DNA from 3 places in the Pseudomonas sp. P4_C4 genome. Region 2 is predicted to be linked to each of the others. Evidence: predicted binding sites of a transcription regulator. Region 2 holds the regulator's gene; each other region holds the start of a gene.

Evidence for each region. The regulator sigma-54, encoded in region 2, starts transcription at its own class of promoters, with help from an activator protein. The targets are predictions, from matches to a motif close to ANTGGCATNNANNTTGCTNT.
Region 1: AC1DXW_RS06385 (flagellar hook-length control protein FliK) is a predicted target of sigma-54. The motif match lies at 1,734-1,753, and genes of this name have one in related genera.
Region 3: flhA (flagellar biosynthesis protein FlhA) is a predicted target of sigma-54. The motif match lies at 2,909-2,928, and genes of this name have one in related genera.

The regions. Positions count from the first base shown of each region.
Region 1 covers NZ_JBFUID010000007.1:93,219-98,165, forward strand. Annotated here, with positions in the region: gene AC1DXW_RS06375 (ATP-binding SpoIIE family protein phosphatase) at 1-1,311, shown strand, start outside; gene AC1DXW_RS06380 (Hpt domain-containing protein) at 1,342-1,701, shown strand; gene AC1DXW_RS06385 (flagellar hook-length control protein FliK) at 1,802-3,166, shown strand; gene fliL (flagellar basal body-associated protein FliL) at 3,380-3,883, shown strand; gene fliM (flagellar motor switch protein FliM) at 3,893-4,861, shown strand; gene fliN (flagellar motor switch protein FliN) at 4,928-4,947, shown strand, end outside.
Region 2 covers NZ_JBFUID010000008.1:107,101-112,176, reverse strand. Annotated here, with positions in the region: gene AC1DXW_RS07050 (KdsC family phosphatase) at 1-196, shown strand, start outside; gene lptC (LPS export ABC transporter periplasmic protein LptC) at 204-776, shown strand; gene lptA (lipopolysaccharide transport periplasmic protein LptA) at 763-1,311, shown strand; gene lptB (LPS export ABC transporter ATP-binding protein) at 1,311-2,036, shown strand; gene AC1DXW_RS07030 (RNA polymerase factor sigma-54) at 2,309-3,802, shown strand; gene hpf (ribosome hibernation-promoting factor, HPF/YfiA family) at 3,877-4,185, shown strand; gene ptsN (PTS IIA-like nitrogen regulatory protein PtsN) at 4,198-4,662, shown strand; gene rapZ (RNase adapter RapZ) at 4,665-5,076, shown strand, end outside.
Region 3 covers NZ_JBFUID010000007.1:99,881-104,956, reverse strand. Annotated here, with positions in the region: gene flhF (flagellar biosynthesis protein FlhF) at 1-657, opposite strand, end outside; gene flhA (flagellar biosynthesis protein FlhA) at 669-2,798, opposite strand; gene flhB (flagellar biosynthesis protein FlhB) at 2,956-4,095, opposite strand; gene fliR (flagellar biosynthetic protein FliR) at 4,099-4,881, opposite strand; gene fliQ (flagellar biosynthesis protein FliQ) at 4,885-5,076, opposite strand, start outside.

The DNA.
Region 1 (4,947 bases), on a different contig from region 2:
GTGCTGCAACAGCGTGATCAGATCGCCCGGCACCACGACTACCTGCTCAACGAACAGCGCGTGGCCAAGGCCGTTTTCGACAAGGTGGCGCACTCCGGCTGCCTGAATGCCGCTGCGAATATCCGTTATCTGCAATCGCCCTATGCGCTGTTCAACGGCGACCTGTTACTGGCCGCGTTCACCCCGGCCGGAGACATGCACGTGTTGCTGGGCGACTTCACCGGCCACGGTCTGCCGGCGGCGGTGGGTGCCATGCCCCTGGCCGAAGTCTTCTACGGGATGACCACCAAGGGCTATGGCCTGGCGGAAACCCTGCGCGAGATGAATGCCAAGCTCAAGCGCATCCTGCCGGTGGACATGTTCTGCTGTGCCACGTTGCTGTGCCTGAGTTTTCAGCGTCGTTCGGTGGAAGTCTGGAACGGCGGAATGCCCGACGGTTATCTGCATTGCATTGCCAGTGGCGAGCGAACGCCTCTGCCGGCGCGGCATCTGCCTTTGGGTGTGCTGAGCCCGGAATCCTTCGATGAGCGTACCGAGGTGTTTCCCATGGCGCTCGGGGATCGGGTGTTTCTCCTGTCCGATGGGGTGATCGATACCTGCGACGCCAATGACCAGTTGTTTGGCGTGCAGCGATTGCAGCAGGTGTTTGCCGCCAATCGGCAGCCAGATGCGCTGTTCGAAGAGATCGAGCGGGCGCTGCGACAGTTTGGCGCAGAAGCGCGCGACGATGTCAGCATGGTCGAAGTCAGCCTGTTGGAGTCGGCGCAGATCACTGCGCCGGCGTTGGTCTACTCCGACAGCGGCCAGTCGTGCCCGCTGGACTGGTCGGTGAGCTTCGAGTTTCGCGCCGCCACGCTCAAGCGCTTCAATCCGTTGCCCTATCTGTTGCAGTTGCTGCTTGAGGTGCATGGTCTGCGGGCCCAGAGCGGTGCGCTCTACAGTGTGCTGGCGGAACTCTATTCCAACGCGCTGGAGCATGGCGTGCTGGGGCTGGACTCGAGCCTCAAGCGCGATGCATCGGGTTTTGCGCGTTATTATCAGCAACGCAATACCCGGCTGGACGAACTTCAGGAAGGCTATGTACGGTTGCATTTGCAGGTGGCGCCAACAGACGACGGCGGTTGCCTGACCATTCGCATCGAAGACAGCGGCAAGGGTTTCGATGTCGAGCGGGTGATGAAAAGACCTGTGGATGACATCCGCCTGTCGGGACGCGGGGTCAGTCTGATCCGTCAGTTGGGGCGTAATGCCCGCTGGACCGACGATGGTCGAAGTGCACGCGTGGAGTTTATCTGGAAGGCTGCGGAGTAATCCGCGCATTCTTGATCAAGGAGTGAGCAAATGAACGACAAAAACGACAAACATGTGGATCACGGCGTGCTGAGTGCATTGCAGGAAGTGATGGAAGAGGGCTATGCGGATTTGCTGGATATCTTTCTTGCGGACTCCGAAGAGCGCATTAACGTCTTGCGAACGACTGACAGTACTGCACTGCTCGTTGCAACCGCCCATAGCTTCAAGGGCAGCAGCAGCAATATGGGTGCAGTCAGGCTGACCGAGCTCTGCCATCAACTTGAACAGCGGGCCAAAGATTTGCCATGTGCCGCCGTTCAGGAACTGGTCGGCGAAATCGACCGCGAATTCGCCGCTATCCGGCCTCTGTACGAAGCTGAACGACAGCGTTGCCCAGCGAAAATCTGAGCATGCGCTGCATTTTGTCTCCTTCGAGTGAAACTGGCTCGACCTTTGCATTTAACTCGTCCAACTGTACTTACGAGCCCCGTGCAGCGGAGACTGTTTCATGCCCGTTACCCCCAATATTCTGCTTCAGGCCTCCAGGCAGGCCAAGATTCAAGCGGCCTGCGCCAATCCTCCGGCGCTGACCGCTGAGCCTGGGGACAAGGCCGCAAGCTTCGCTCATGTCTATGCCAATCAGGCCCAGAACAAGCCCAATGCGTCGGCGGATGCCTCGGTCAAGCCGAGTCGCGAAAAAAGCTCCGATGTCGCCGGAGAAAAAGACGCTGGCGACGACAAGTCTGCCGCCGGGGAGCCGGTGGTTGCCGATGGCGGCAAATCCTTGCCTTCCGATACGCCGGTGCAGGCTGACGACAAGACCGCCGACAATGAGGCGTCAGATGTCGACCGTGCTCCGGTCGTCGATACCGCACCGCTCGATCCGGCGCTTGATCCTTCGTTGCAGCAAGCCGTACAGCCAGTAGTAACTGTGTCAGCGCCGGCAACACCTGCCGTGGCCAACATTGTGCCGCCAACGGTTGACACGCCGGTTGCCGCAGCAATCACCGTGACAGCCACACCGGCACAGGCTGCTGCTGACGGCGATTTCGATCCCGAGGCCGATCCGCTCGACGCCCTGCCAGCGTTACGCCTGGCAATGGAGCAGAGCGGTCACGTTTCGGCTTCCAGCCAGGCGCAGCCCGAGGCTGCACCGACACAGGCACAAGCCCAGGCTGACGGTGAGCTGACACCGGCGCAAAACTTTGCCGCCGGCATGGCGACCCTGCTGGATGTTCAGGCCGACAAGAACAGCACCAGCCAAGGGGATGACAAGGCTTTCAGCGGGTTGCTCGATGACGGCCTGAAAGACCTCAAGTCCGCCAGCAGCGACACCCGTGTCGATGATTTCGCCAACCGTCTGGCCGCGCTGACCCAGGCGGCCACACCGAAGACCGCCAATGCCTTGCCGGTGAACCAGCCGATCGCCATGCATCAGAGCGGGTGGACCGAAGAGGTGGTGAACCGGGTCATGTACCTGTCCAGCGCCAGCCTCAAGGCCGCGGACATCCAGTTGCAGCCCGCTGAACTCGGGCGTCTGGACATTCGGGTGAACATGGTTCCCGATCAGCAGACCCAGGTCACCTTCATGAGTGCGCACCCGGGTGTCCGTGAGGCGCTGGATGGCCAGGTCCATCGCTTGCGCGACATGTTCGCGCAGCAGGGCATGGGGCAGGTCGATGTCAACGTTTCGGACCAGTCCCGTGGTTCGCACCAAGGGCAGGAACAGGCCCGGCAAAGCCAGAGCGGGCGGACCAATGCCAGCGGCGGTCGCCTCGATTCAATGGATGACGACGTGGCCCCGGGCGTCGCTGAAGTGGCTGCCAATACCACCCGCGTGATCGGCTCCAGTGTGGTCGATTACTACGCCTGATCAAAGCCATCACTCCAATCGTTCCCATGGCATGGGAACGAACCCTCTGTAGGAGCGAGCTTGCTCGCGATGGAGTTAAACGATGACGAGGGCCATCTGAATAAACGCGGCGCTCTCACGTCTTTCGCGAGCAGGCTCGCTCCTACATGGCATAACACTTGCTCTTGCCTTGCCGTGCGACTGTGAAAACCCGATTAGTGACGGATTATTGGCATGGCGAAGAGCGACGCAGCAGTAAAAGACCCCGCAACCAAAGGCAAACTCAAGCTGATTATCGTGATCGTGGTGGCCCTGCTGCTGGCGATCGGTGTGTCCGTGGGGGCGACCTGGTACTTCATGCACAGCGCTCAGAGCAAGCCTGCCGCCGCCGAGGCGCAAGTCGCTCCCGTCGGCAAACAGCCAGCGATTTTCGAGTCGATGGCGCCGGCTTTCGTCGCCAACTTCAACCAGAACGGTCGCCAGCGCTACATGCAAGTGAGCATCACCATGCTCGCGCGCAACCAGGCAGACCTGGATGCGCTCAAGGTCCACATGCCGGTGATCCGCAATAACCTGGTCATGCTGTTTTCCGGGCAGGACTTCGCGACCCTCGCCTCGCCGGTCGGACAGGAAATGCTGCGGCAGAAAGCCACCGCCAGCGTCCAGGAAGTGGCGCAGAAAGAGCTCGGCAAAGTGGTGATCGAACAGTTGCTTTTCACTAATTTCGTACTGCAGTAGGAACACGACATGGCCGTGCAGGACCTGCTGTCCCAGGATGAGATCGACGCGCTGTTGCATGGCGTCGACGATGGTCTGGTACAGACCGAAAACGCTGCCGAACCCGGCACCGTCAAAAGCTATGACCTGACCAGCCAGGATCGCATCGTCCGTGGACGCATGCCGACCCTGGAAATGATCAACGAGCGTTTCGCCCGCTATACCCGCATCAGCATGTTCAACATGCTGCGTCGCTCGGCGGACGTGGCGGTCGGCGGCGTGCAGGTGATGAAGTTCGGCGAATACGTGCACTCGCTGTACGTGCCGACCAGTCTCAACCTGGTCAAGATCAAACCCCTGCGCGGCACCGCGCTGTTCATCCTCGACGCCAAGCTGGTGTTCAAGCTGGTGGACAACTTCTTCGGCGGTGACGGCCGGCACGCCAAGATCGAAGGGCGTGAATTCACCCCGACCGAACTGCGTGTGGTGCGCATGGTGCTGGAGCAGGCGTTCGTCGATTTGAAGGAAGCCTGGCAGGCGATCATGGAAGTCAACTTCGAGTACATCAACTCGGAAGTGAACCCGGCCATGGCCAACATCGTCGGCCCGAGCGAGGCCATTGTGGTGTCGACCTTCCACATCGAACTCGATGGCGGTGGCGGCGACCTGCACGTGACCATGCCGTACTCGATGATCGAGCCGGTGCGCGAAATGCTCGACGCCGGCTTCCAGTCGGACCTCGACGACCAGGACGAGCGCTGGGTCAACGCCCTGCGCCAGGACGTGCTGGACGTCGACGTGCCGATCGGTGCGACGGTGGCCCGTCGTCAGTTGCGCCTGCGCGACATCCTGCACATGCAACCGGGGGATGTGATCCCGGTCGAGATGCCGGAAGAAATGATCATGCGCGCCAACGGCGTGCCGGCCTTCAAGGTCAAGATGGGCTCGCACAAGGGCAACCTGGCGTTGCAAGTGATCGAGCCGATCGAGCGCCGTTGACCGGCGCTCGTACCCATTCGCGATTAACCGAATTCTGAATTTTTGCTCGCCGAGGACACTGACAATATGAACATGCAGGACGATCA
Region 2 (5,076 bases):
CGATGACTTGCCGGACCTGCCGGTGATTCGCCGCGTCGGCCTGGGCATGGCGGTGGCCAATGCCGCCAGCTTCGTGCGTGAACACGCTCACGGCATCACCCTCGCCCGTGGTGGTGAAGGTGCCGCTCGCGAATTCTGCGAACTGATCCTGCGCGCCCAGGACCGCCTCGATGCGGCCAATGCGGCGTACCTGTGAGCCCACTATGCTGAGCAAAAAGTTTCGCAACACCCTGATGTACAGTTGCATCGCGGCGATATTCGCCGCGGCTGGCTACTGGAACATCAGCCCGGAACGCTTCCTCGACAAGCCGGTAACGCCGGTCGATGAAAGCGCGATCGACTATTACGCCATCAACGCCCACAGCGTGCAGTACCTGCCGGACGGCAAGCTGCAATATGATCTGGTGTCCGACAAGGTCGAGCACCTGAAAGCGACCGAGGTGACATTGCTGACCAACCCCGACCTGAATGTGTTCCGCGGCACTGAATTTCCGTGGCACGTCCAGAGCCTGCACGGCGAGGTCAACCCTGATGGCACACAGGTCGAACTGATCGATGACGTGCGTATCACGCGCTTCGACGAGAAAAACCGTAAAACCCTGATCACCAGCACCCGCATGACCGTGTTCCCGCAGCAGCAATATGCGCAGACAGAGCAAGACGTTAGAATCGACGGCGCTGGCGGTGTATCGACTGGCAAGGGAATGAAGGCGTATTTGAAAGAAAGCAGGATACACCTGCTATCGAACGTAAGAGGACAGTATGAGGCTCGTTAAAACCCTCCCGATTTTGCTCAGTCTGGGCGCAGCACTGGGAAGCGTGAGCGCCTGGGCTCTGCCGGAAGATCAACAGCAGCCTATCCGCATTCAGGCCGACGATGCCCAACTGGACGACAAGCAAGGTATTGCCATCTATACCGGTGACGTGATCATTACCCAAGGTACGATGAAGGTTACCGGCAACAAGGTGACCATGACCCGCACCCCGAATGGCGACATCGACGTGGTTACCTCGGTGGGCAACCTGGCCTACTTCGAGCAACTGCAAACGGCGGGCGACACCAAACCCGTCCAGGGCTGGGGTGTGACCATCCAGTACCACGCAACGCAAAATCGCGTTGTGCTGATCGACAAGGCCAAAGTCATCGACAAGGACAACAACACCACCCAAGGTGAGAAAATCGTCTACGACACCGAGAAGAAGCTGGCCAGCGCCGGTCGCGCCACCGGCAGCAAGGTGACCGAGTCGCGTCCGCGTATCGACATGGTGATCCAGCCGAAGAAGAAAACCGACGAGAAAAAGGCCCAGTAATGGCAACTCTGAAAGCTCAGCATCTGGCCAAGAGCTACAAGAGCCGCCAGGTCGTGCGCGACGTCAGCCTGTCCATCGACAGCGGTCAGATCGTCGGCCTGCTTGGCCCGAACGGTGCCGGCAAGACCACCTGCTTCTACATGATCGTCGGTCTGGTGCAGGCCGACCAGGGCCGCGTCCTGATCGATGACCTGGACATCAGCCACCAGCCGATGCACGGCCGCGCAAAGGCTGGTATCGGCTACCTGCCGCAAGAAGCATCGATCTTCCGCAAACTGTCGGTGGCCGACAACATCATGGCCATCCTCGAGACCCGCAAGGAACTCGACAAGGCCGGTCGGCGCAAGGAACTGGAAAGCCTGCTGCAGGAATTCCACATCAGCCACATCCGCGACAACCTCGGCATGAGCCTGTCTGGTGGTGAGCGCCGTCGCGTGGAAATCGCCCGAGCCCTGGCCACCAACCCGAAATTCATCCTCCTCGACGAACCCTTCGCCGGCGTGGACCCGATTTCGGTCGGGGACATCAAGCAGATCATTCACCACCTCAAGGCCAAAGGCATTGGCGTGCTGATCACCGACCACAACGTTCGTGAAACCCTGGATATCTGCGAAACCGCCTACATCGTCAACGACGGCCAACTGATCGCCGAAGGCGACGCTGAAACCATCCTGGCCAACGACCTGGTGAAGGAAGTGTACCTGGGCCACGAATTCCGCCTGTAAGACACCGAGATGCGAGACTGGTCGACGAGCGCTTGTCTCGATAAAAAACAACTCTTTTTTATTGTTACAGCGCTCTAGGCAAACACGACGCCTCAAAGATGTTCAAGAGCCGGCCGGAGCAACCTGTCAACAAAACATTGCAGCTTTTTATTGTTACAGCGCTCTAGGCAAACTCTACAGTTTCAGGCATATAATTTGCTTATGTTTGGCGCCCCGGCGCCCTGTAGTGGATGGCGCGTGTGCGCCGGCGAATAAGGTGTTAAGCCCCTGCCATGAAACCATCGCTAGTCTTGAGAATGGGCCAGCAGCTGACGATGACACCGCAGCTGCAACAGGCTATCCGCCTGCTCCAATTGTCGACCCTGGACCTGCAACAGGAAATCCAGGAGGCCCTGGAGTCCAATCCGATGCTCGAACGCCAGGAAGAAGGCGACGACTTCGATAACACCGACCCCTTGGCCGACAACGCCGAACAGAAGCCCAACACCGACATCCAGGAACCCTCCTACCAGGAAACCGCCCCGACGGTTGATAACCTCGATGAGGGTGACTGGAACGAGCGCATCCCCAACGAACTCCCCGTCGACACCGCGTGGGAAGACGTTTACCAGACCAGCGCCAGCAGCCTGCCCAGCAATGACGACGACGAGTGGGACTTCACCACCCGTACCTCGGCCGGCGAAAGCTTGCAAAGCCACTTGCTGTGGCAACTGAACCTGGCCCCGATGTCCGACACCGATCGCCTGATCGCCGTGACCCTGATCGACTGCATCAACAATCAGGGCTACCTGGACGAAACCCTCGAGGAAATCCTCGACGCCTTCGATCCGGAACTGGACATCGAACTGGACGAAATCGAAGCGGTCCTGCATCGCATCCAGCAATTCGAGCCCGCCGGCATCGGCGCCCGCAACCTGGGCGAATGCCTGCTGCTGCAATTGCGCCAGCTACCCGCCAAGACCCCTTGGCTGGCTGAGGCCAAGCGCCTGGTCACCGATTACATCGACTTGCTTGGCAGCCGCGACTATAGCCAACTGATGCGCCGCATGAAGCTCAAGGAAGATGAACTACGCCAGGTCATCGAGCTGGTCCAGAGCCTCAACCCGCGCCCGGGTTCGCAGATCGAGTCCACCGAAGCCGAGTATGTCGTTCCTGACGTTATCGTGCGCAAGGACAACGAGCGCTGGCTGGTGGAGCTGAATCAGGAGTCGGTGCCACGGCTGCGGGTCAACGCCCAGTACGCTGGTTTCGTGCGCCGCGCCGACACCAGCGCCGACAACACGTTCATGCGCAATCAGTTGCAGGAGGCCCGCTGGTTCATCAAGAGCCTGCAAAGCCGCAATGAAACCCTTATGAAGGTTGCCACCCAGATCGTCGAGCATCAGCGTGGTTTCCTCGAATATGGCGACGAAGCCATGAAGCCGCTGGTCCTGCATGACATCGCCGAAGCGGTCGGCATGCATGAGTCGACGATTTCACGGGTGACCACCCAGAAGTTCATGCACACCCCCCGGGGCATTTATGAACTGAAGTACTTTTTCTCCAGTCACGTCAGCACCTCCGAAGGCGGCGAATGCTCGTCCACGGCGATCCGCGCGATCATCAAAAAACTGGTTGCCGCGGAAAATCAGAAAAAGCCATTGAGTGACAGCAAGATCGCTGGTTTACTGGAGGCACAAGGCATTCAGGTGGCTCGCCGCACCGTCGCCAAGTACCGCGAATCCCTCGGGATCGCGCCTTCGAGCGAACGCAAGCGGTTGATGTAGAGCCACGCCACAGCGTTCCAGTGGCAGGCATTTCTGCCTGCCGCTTTATGCACTGGCAACGAAGGAGAAGCTGTATGCAAGTCAACATCAGTGGACACCAACTGGAAGTGACCGAACCTCTTCGCACCTACATCGGCGAAAAACTCGAACGATTGGAGCGACATTTCGACAAGATCACTAATGTGCAGGTCACGATGACCGTCGAAAAACTGAAGCAGAAAATCGAAGCCACGCTGCATATTCCCGGGAATGAAGTGGTCGCCAACGCGGAACATACCGATATGTACGCCGCGATCGACGCACTCACCGACAAGCTGGATAAACAACTCAAAAAGCATAAGGAAAAGACCCAGAGCCTCCTCCAGGGTGCAACCGGTCGTTAACACTCCCAACCCATGATCCGACTTGAAAGTATCCTGACCCCCGGCCGTTCCCTGGTGAACGTGCCGGGCGGCAGTAAAAAGAAAGCCCTCGAGCAAATTGCCAATCTGATCGCCCGCGAAGTGCCGGCCCTGGAGATGCAAGATGTCTTCGAGGCACTGATTGCCCGTGAAAAACTCGGCTCCACCGGTTTTGGCAACGGCATCGCTATTCCACACTGCCGTCTCAAGGGCTGTGTTTCACCCATCAGTGCATTGATGCACCTGGACGCCCCTATCGACTTCGACGCCATCGACGGCGCGCCGGTTGACTTGCTGTTCGTATTGCTGGTCCCGGAAGCCGCCACCGATGCGCACCTTGAGCTGCTGCGACAAATCGCCAGCATGCTCGACCGCAAGGAAGTTCGCGAAAAACTGCGTAATGCTGCAAGCAACGAAGCCCTGTATCAGGTTGTCCTGGACGAGCAAAACGGTCAGTAATCATGCGCTTGATCATCGTCAGTGGCCGTTCCGGCTCAGGTAAAAGTACCGCCCTCGACGTTCTTGAGGACAACGGCTACTACTGCATCGACAACCTGCCTGCCGGTCTGCTGCCGGAACTGGCCGAACGAGCCTTGATTCATACCGAGCTGCTACAGCCGCTGGTCGCCGTTTCCATTGATGCGCGCAACCTGCCCAGCCACCTGTCACGCTTCCCCGATCTGCTCGAAGAAGTCCGCAACCGCCACATCCAGTGCGATGTGCTGTACCTGGATGCCGACGAAGAAACCTTGCTCAAGCGCTTCTCGGAAACCCGCCGACGTCACCCCCTGACCAACGCCAACCGCTCGCTGGCCGAAGCCATCAGCGTCGAGAGCGACCTGCTCGGGCCGATTGCCGACCTCGCCGATCTCA
Region 3 (5,076 bases), on a different contig from region 2:
CAGCGGCTCGACTTCGGGGGTAACGATCATGCGCGCCAGGTGCGCCAGCAACATGCGCCAGGCCTGACGAGGTTCTTCGATTTCGCTGATCAGCGCCAGCAGGTCGCGCGACAACGGGCCTGACAGGCCAATGCGTTGCAGGCGACGCCAGAGGTTGGCCTGGTCCGGACGGCTGCCTTGCAGCTGATTCCAGGCCAGGGAGCCCAGCTGGACTTCCATGAGCTCGCGCAAGCTGTTGAGCTCGAATCGCATCGAGTCGAACGCCCGCGGGTCCACGCCAGTGGAGGCTGGTGCAGCGGCCGGTGCGGGGCGACGGGGTTCGGCGTAGGTCGGCTCGATCAACGGCTCGGCTGCGGTGAGCGGCAAGCCGGCGAACAACTGGCGATTGGTCGCATTATCGCTCTCGCCGACGCCACGCAGGCTCAGTTCGGCCTGGGCAGTGACGATCCGCGACTGAGTCTTGCGCAGCTCGTCTTCGAGTTCCATGTTCGGAACCCGCGGCGCCAGCGCCGACAACTTGTAATCCAGCGCTGCCGTCAGCTCGACACCCCCGGCGATCCGGCGGTTGCCAATGATGGCGGCATCAGCGCCCAGCTCATCGCGAACCAGCTTCATGGCCTGACGCATATCGGCGGCGAAAAAACGCTTAACTTGCATAAACCACTACCTCAGCCGTTGGGCCCTACTGTCGCAACGATGGTCACTTGCTTGTTGTCAGGGATTTCCTGGTAAGCCAACACGTGCAAACCCGGGACTGCGAGCCGGCCGAATCGCGAGAGCATCGCGCGAACCGGACCGGCCACCAGCAGAATCACCGGCTGACCTTGCATCTCCTGGCGCTGCGCTGCGTCGATCAACGAACGTTGCAGCTTCTCAGCCATGCTTGGCTCCAGCAGAACGCCCTCTTCCGAGCCTTGCCCGGCCTTTTGCAGACTATTGAGCAATATCTGTTCCAACCTTGGCTCCAGCGTGATGACTGGCAGCTCCGACTCAGTGCCTACAATGCTTTGCACGATTGCACGGGATACGCCAACCCGCACGGCAGCCACCAGCGCGGCGGTATCTTGACTCTTGGCGGCATTGTTGGCGATGGCCTCGGCAATGCTGCGGATGTCGCGCACCGGCACTTGCTCGGCCAACAGAGCTTGCAGCACCTTGAGCAGCTGCGACAGCGAAACCACGCCAGGCACCAGCTCCTCGGCCAGTTTCGGCGAGCTTTTGCCCAGCAATTGCATGAGCTGCTGCACTTCTTCGTGACCGATCAGTTCACTGGAATGCTTGTAGAGAATCTGGTTCAAGTGGGTAGCCACTACGGTACTGGCATCGACCACCGTATAACCGAGGGATTGCGCCTGGGCGCGCTGGCTGATTTCAATCCAGACCGCCTCCAGACCGAAAGCCGGATCTTTGGCGGTAATGCCGTTGAGCGTGCCGTAGACCTGTCCCGGGTTGATCGCCAGTTCGCGATCCGGGTAAATCTCTGCTTCGGCCAGGATCACCCCCATGAGGGTCAGGCGATAGGCACTGGGCGCCAGGTCGAGGTTGTCGCGGATATGCACGGTCGGCATCAGGAAGCCCAGGTCCTGGGACAGCTTCTTGCGCACCCCCTTGATCCGCGCCAGCAACTGGCCACCCTGGTTGCGGTCCACCAGCGGAATCAGGCGATAACCCACTTCAAGGCCGATCATGTCGATGGGCGTCACGTCATCCCAGCCAAGCTCCTTGGTTTCCTGGGCGCGGGCAGGCGACGGCAGCAACTCCTGCTGGCGCTTGACCTCTTGCAGGGCCTGCACCTTGGCGACGTTCTGCTTTTTCCAGAACAGGTAAGCGCCACCGGCCGCCAGGGCCGCCATGCTCAGGAACGAGAAGTGCGGCATGCCGGGCACCAGGCCCATGACCGCCATCAAGCCTGCCGCCACCGCCAGCGCCTTGGGCGAGGCGAACATCTGGCGATTGATTTGCTTGCCCATGTCTTCCGAACCGGAAGCACGGGTCACCATGATCGCGGCGGCTGTCGATAACAACAGTGATGGCAATTGCGCCACCAAACCGTCACCGATGGTCAACAGCGCATACACCTTGCCGGCGTCGGCGAAGTTCATGTTGTGCTGGAAGATACCGACCGCCATGCCGCCGATCAGGTTGATGAACAGGATCAACAGCCCGGCGATGGCGTCACCACGGACGAATTTGCTGGCACCGTCCATGGAGCCGTAGAACTCGGCTTCCTGGGCCACTTCCGAACGACGGGCTTTGGCCTGGGCCTGATCGATCAGGCCGGCGTTGAGGTCGGCGTCGATCGCCATTTGCTTGCCGGGCATCGCATCGAGGGTGAAACGCGCGCTCACCTCGGAAATCCGCCCCGCGCCCTTGGTCACCACGACGAAGTTGATGATCATCAAGATCGCGAAGACCACGATACCGACCACGTAGTTACCGCCGATCACCACCTCGCCGAACGCCTGGATCACCTTGCCGGCCGCCGCATGACCGTCCTGACCGTGGAGCATCACCACCCGCGTGGAGGCCACGTTCAACGCCAGGCGCAACAGCGTCGCCACCAGCAGAATGGTCGGGAACACCGCGAAATCCAGCGGCCGCAAGGCGTAGACGCACACCAGCAGCACGACGATGGACAGGGCAATGTTGAAGGTGAAGAACACGTCCAGCAGGAACGGCGGCACCGGCAACATCATCATCGCCAGCATGACCAGCAACAACAGCGGCACGCCCAGATTGCCTCGACTGAGGTCGGCAATGTTGCTGCGGGCACTGTTGATTAACTGAGAGCGATCCACCGGTTTTCCCCGTTCCTTTAAAGCAAACTTTTGACGCCCGAAGCAGGCGCAGAGCGGCTACTGCAAGAAGCTTTCCAACTTTTGCGAGGGATTGGGATAGAGGGTTTCATTGCGCAATTCGATTGCCAGCGAAGAGGTCGGCAGAGACAACGCGAAATCAGGAATCGCGGCGCAGATCCGGCGGAATCGGCAGGTCATCCTTGAGCGGATCCGGTCGCTTGCCCTTGCCCGCCCGGTACTGTCGAATCTGATAAACGTAAGCCAGCACCTGCGCGACCGCCAGGTACAGCCCGCCGGGAATTTCCTGCTCAAGCTCGGTGGAGTAGTAGATCGAGCGCGCCAGCGCCGGCGACTCCAGCAGCAGGATCTCGTTGGCCGCCGCGATCTCACGGATCTTCAGGGCCAGGAAGTCGCTGCCCTTGGCCAGCAATACCGGCGCATTACCCTTTTCCGGGTCGTACTTGAGGGCCACGGCGTAGTGCGTCGGGTTGGTGATGACCACGTCAGCCTCGGGAATGGCGGCCATCATCCGGCGCTGGGACATCTCGCGCTGCAGCTGTCGAATCCGCTGCTTGACCTCCGGCCGCCCCTCTTGATCCTTGTGCTCGTCACGCACTTCCTGCTTGGTCATCAGCAGTTTCTTGTGGCTTTCCCAGAGCTGCACCGGCACATCCACCACAGCGATCAGGATCAGCCCGCACGCCATCCACAAGGTGCTCCAGCCCACCACTTGCAGGCTGTGAATGATCGCCCTGTCCAAGGGCTCATGGGCGATGCGCAGCAGGTCATCGATGTCCGATGACAACACCGCCAGCGCCACGAACAGGATGATGATGAACTTGGCCAAAGCCTTGAGCAGTTCGATCAGCGACTTGGTCGAGAACATGCGCTTGAGGCCGGGACCGGGGTTCAAGCGGCTGAATTTGGGCGCCATGGAACTCGCCGCGAACAGCCAGCCACCCAGGGAAATCGGACCGATGATGGCGGCCAGCACCAAGGTGATCATCACGGGCTGGATCGACCACAGGGCAATTTGCCCCGAGCGCATCAGGTAGGTGGCCATGGAGCGCTGATCCAGTATCACTTCCCGCGGCAGCGAGAAATTGATGCGCATCAGCTCCATCATGTCCTGCGCCATGGCGCCGCCAAAAATCAGCAGCGCCGAGGCACCGACCAGCATGATCGCCAGGGTGTTGAGTTCCTTGGACCGGGCTACCTCACCCTTTTCACGGGAGTCCTGCTTGCGCTTCTCCGTGGGGTCTTCTGTTTTGTCCTGACCGCTTTCGCTCTCAGCCATGACTCAGCTCGCCCGCGCCATTTCGCGTAATAACTGCAAGGCCTCGGAGGCCAGCGGTTGATACTGGTTGAGAATGTCCGCCAGCCCGACCCAGACGATGAACAGCCCAAGCACCAGGATCAGCGGGAAGCCGACCGAGAAAATATTGAGTTGCGGCGCCGCCCGGGTCATGACGCCAAACGCGATGTTGACCACCAGCAGCGCGGTGATCGCCGGCAGCACCAGCAACAACGCCGAACCGAGCACCCAGCCGAGCTTGCCGGCCAGTTCCCAGTAGTGATTGACCATCAGGCCGCCACCCACCGGCAACGTGGTGAAACTCTCGGTGAGGATCTCGAACACCACCAGATGACCGTTCATGGACAGGAACAGCAGCGTCACCAGCATGGTGAAAAACTGCCCGATCACCGCCGTCGATACGCCGTTGGCCGGGTCGATCATGGAAGCGAAGCCCATGCCCATCTGGATGGCGACGATCTGCCCGGCCACCACAAAGGCCTGAAAGAACAGCTGCAAGGAGAAGCCCATCACCGCACCGATGAGAATCTGCTCGGCAATCAGCAACAGCCCGCTCAGATCCAGGGCATTCACCGGCGGCATCGGCGGCAAGCCCGGCGCGATGACCACGGTAATGGCCAGCGCGAAATACAGGCGAATGCGCCGCGGCAGCAAGGTCGTGCCGAACACCGGCATGACCATCAGCAAGGAGCCGACGCGAAACAGCGGCAACATGAACGTCGCCACCCAAGTGCTGATCTGCGTATCGGTCAGCGCAAGCAGTGACATGGTTTAGCCGATGACCTGAGGAATGCTGCCGTACAACTGCAGGATGTAATCCATGAAGGTCTGCACCATCCATGGACCGCCGACGATCAGCGTCACCAGCATCACCAGCAGGCGCGGCAGGAAGCTCAGGGTCTGTTCGTTGATCTGGGTGGCGGCCTGGAACATCGCCACCAGCAAGCCCACCAGCAAACTTGG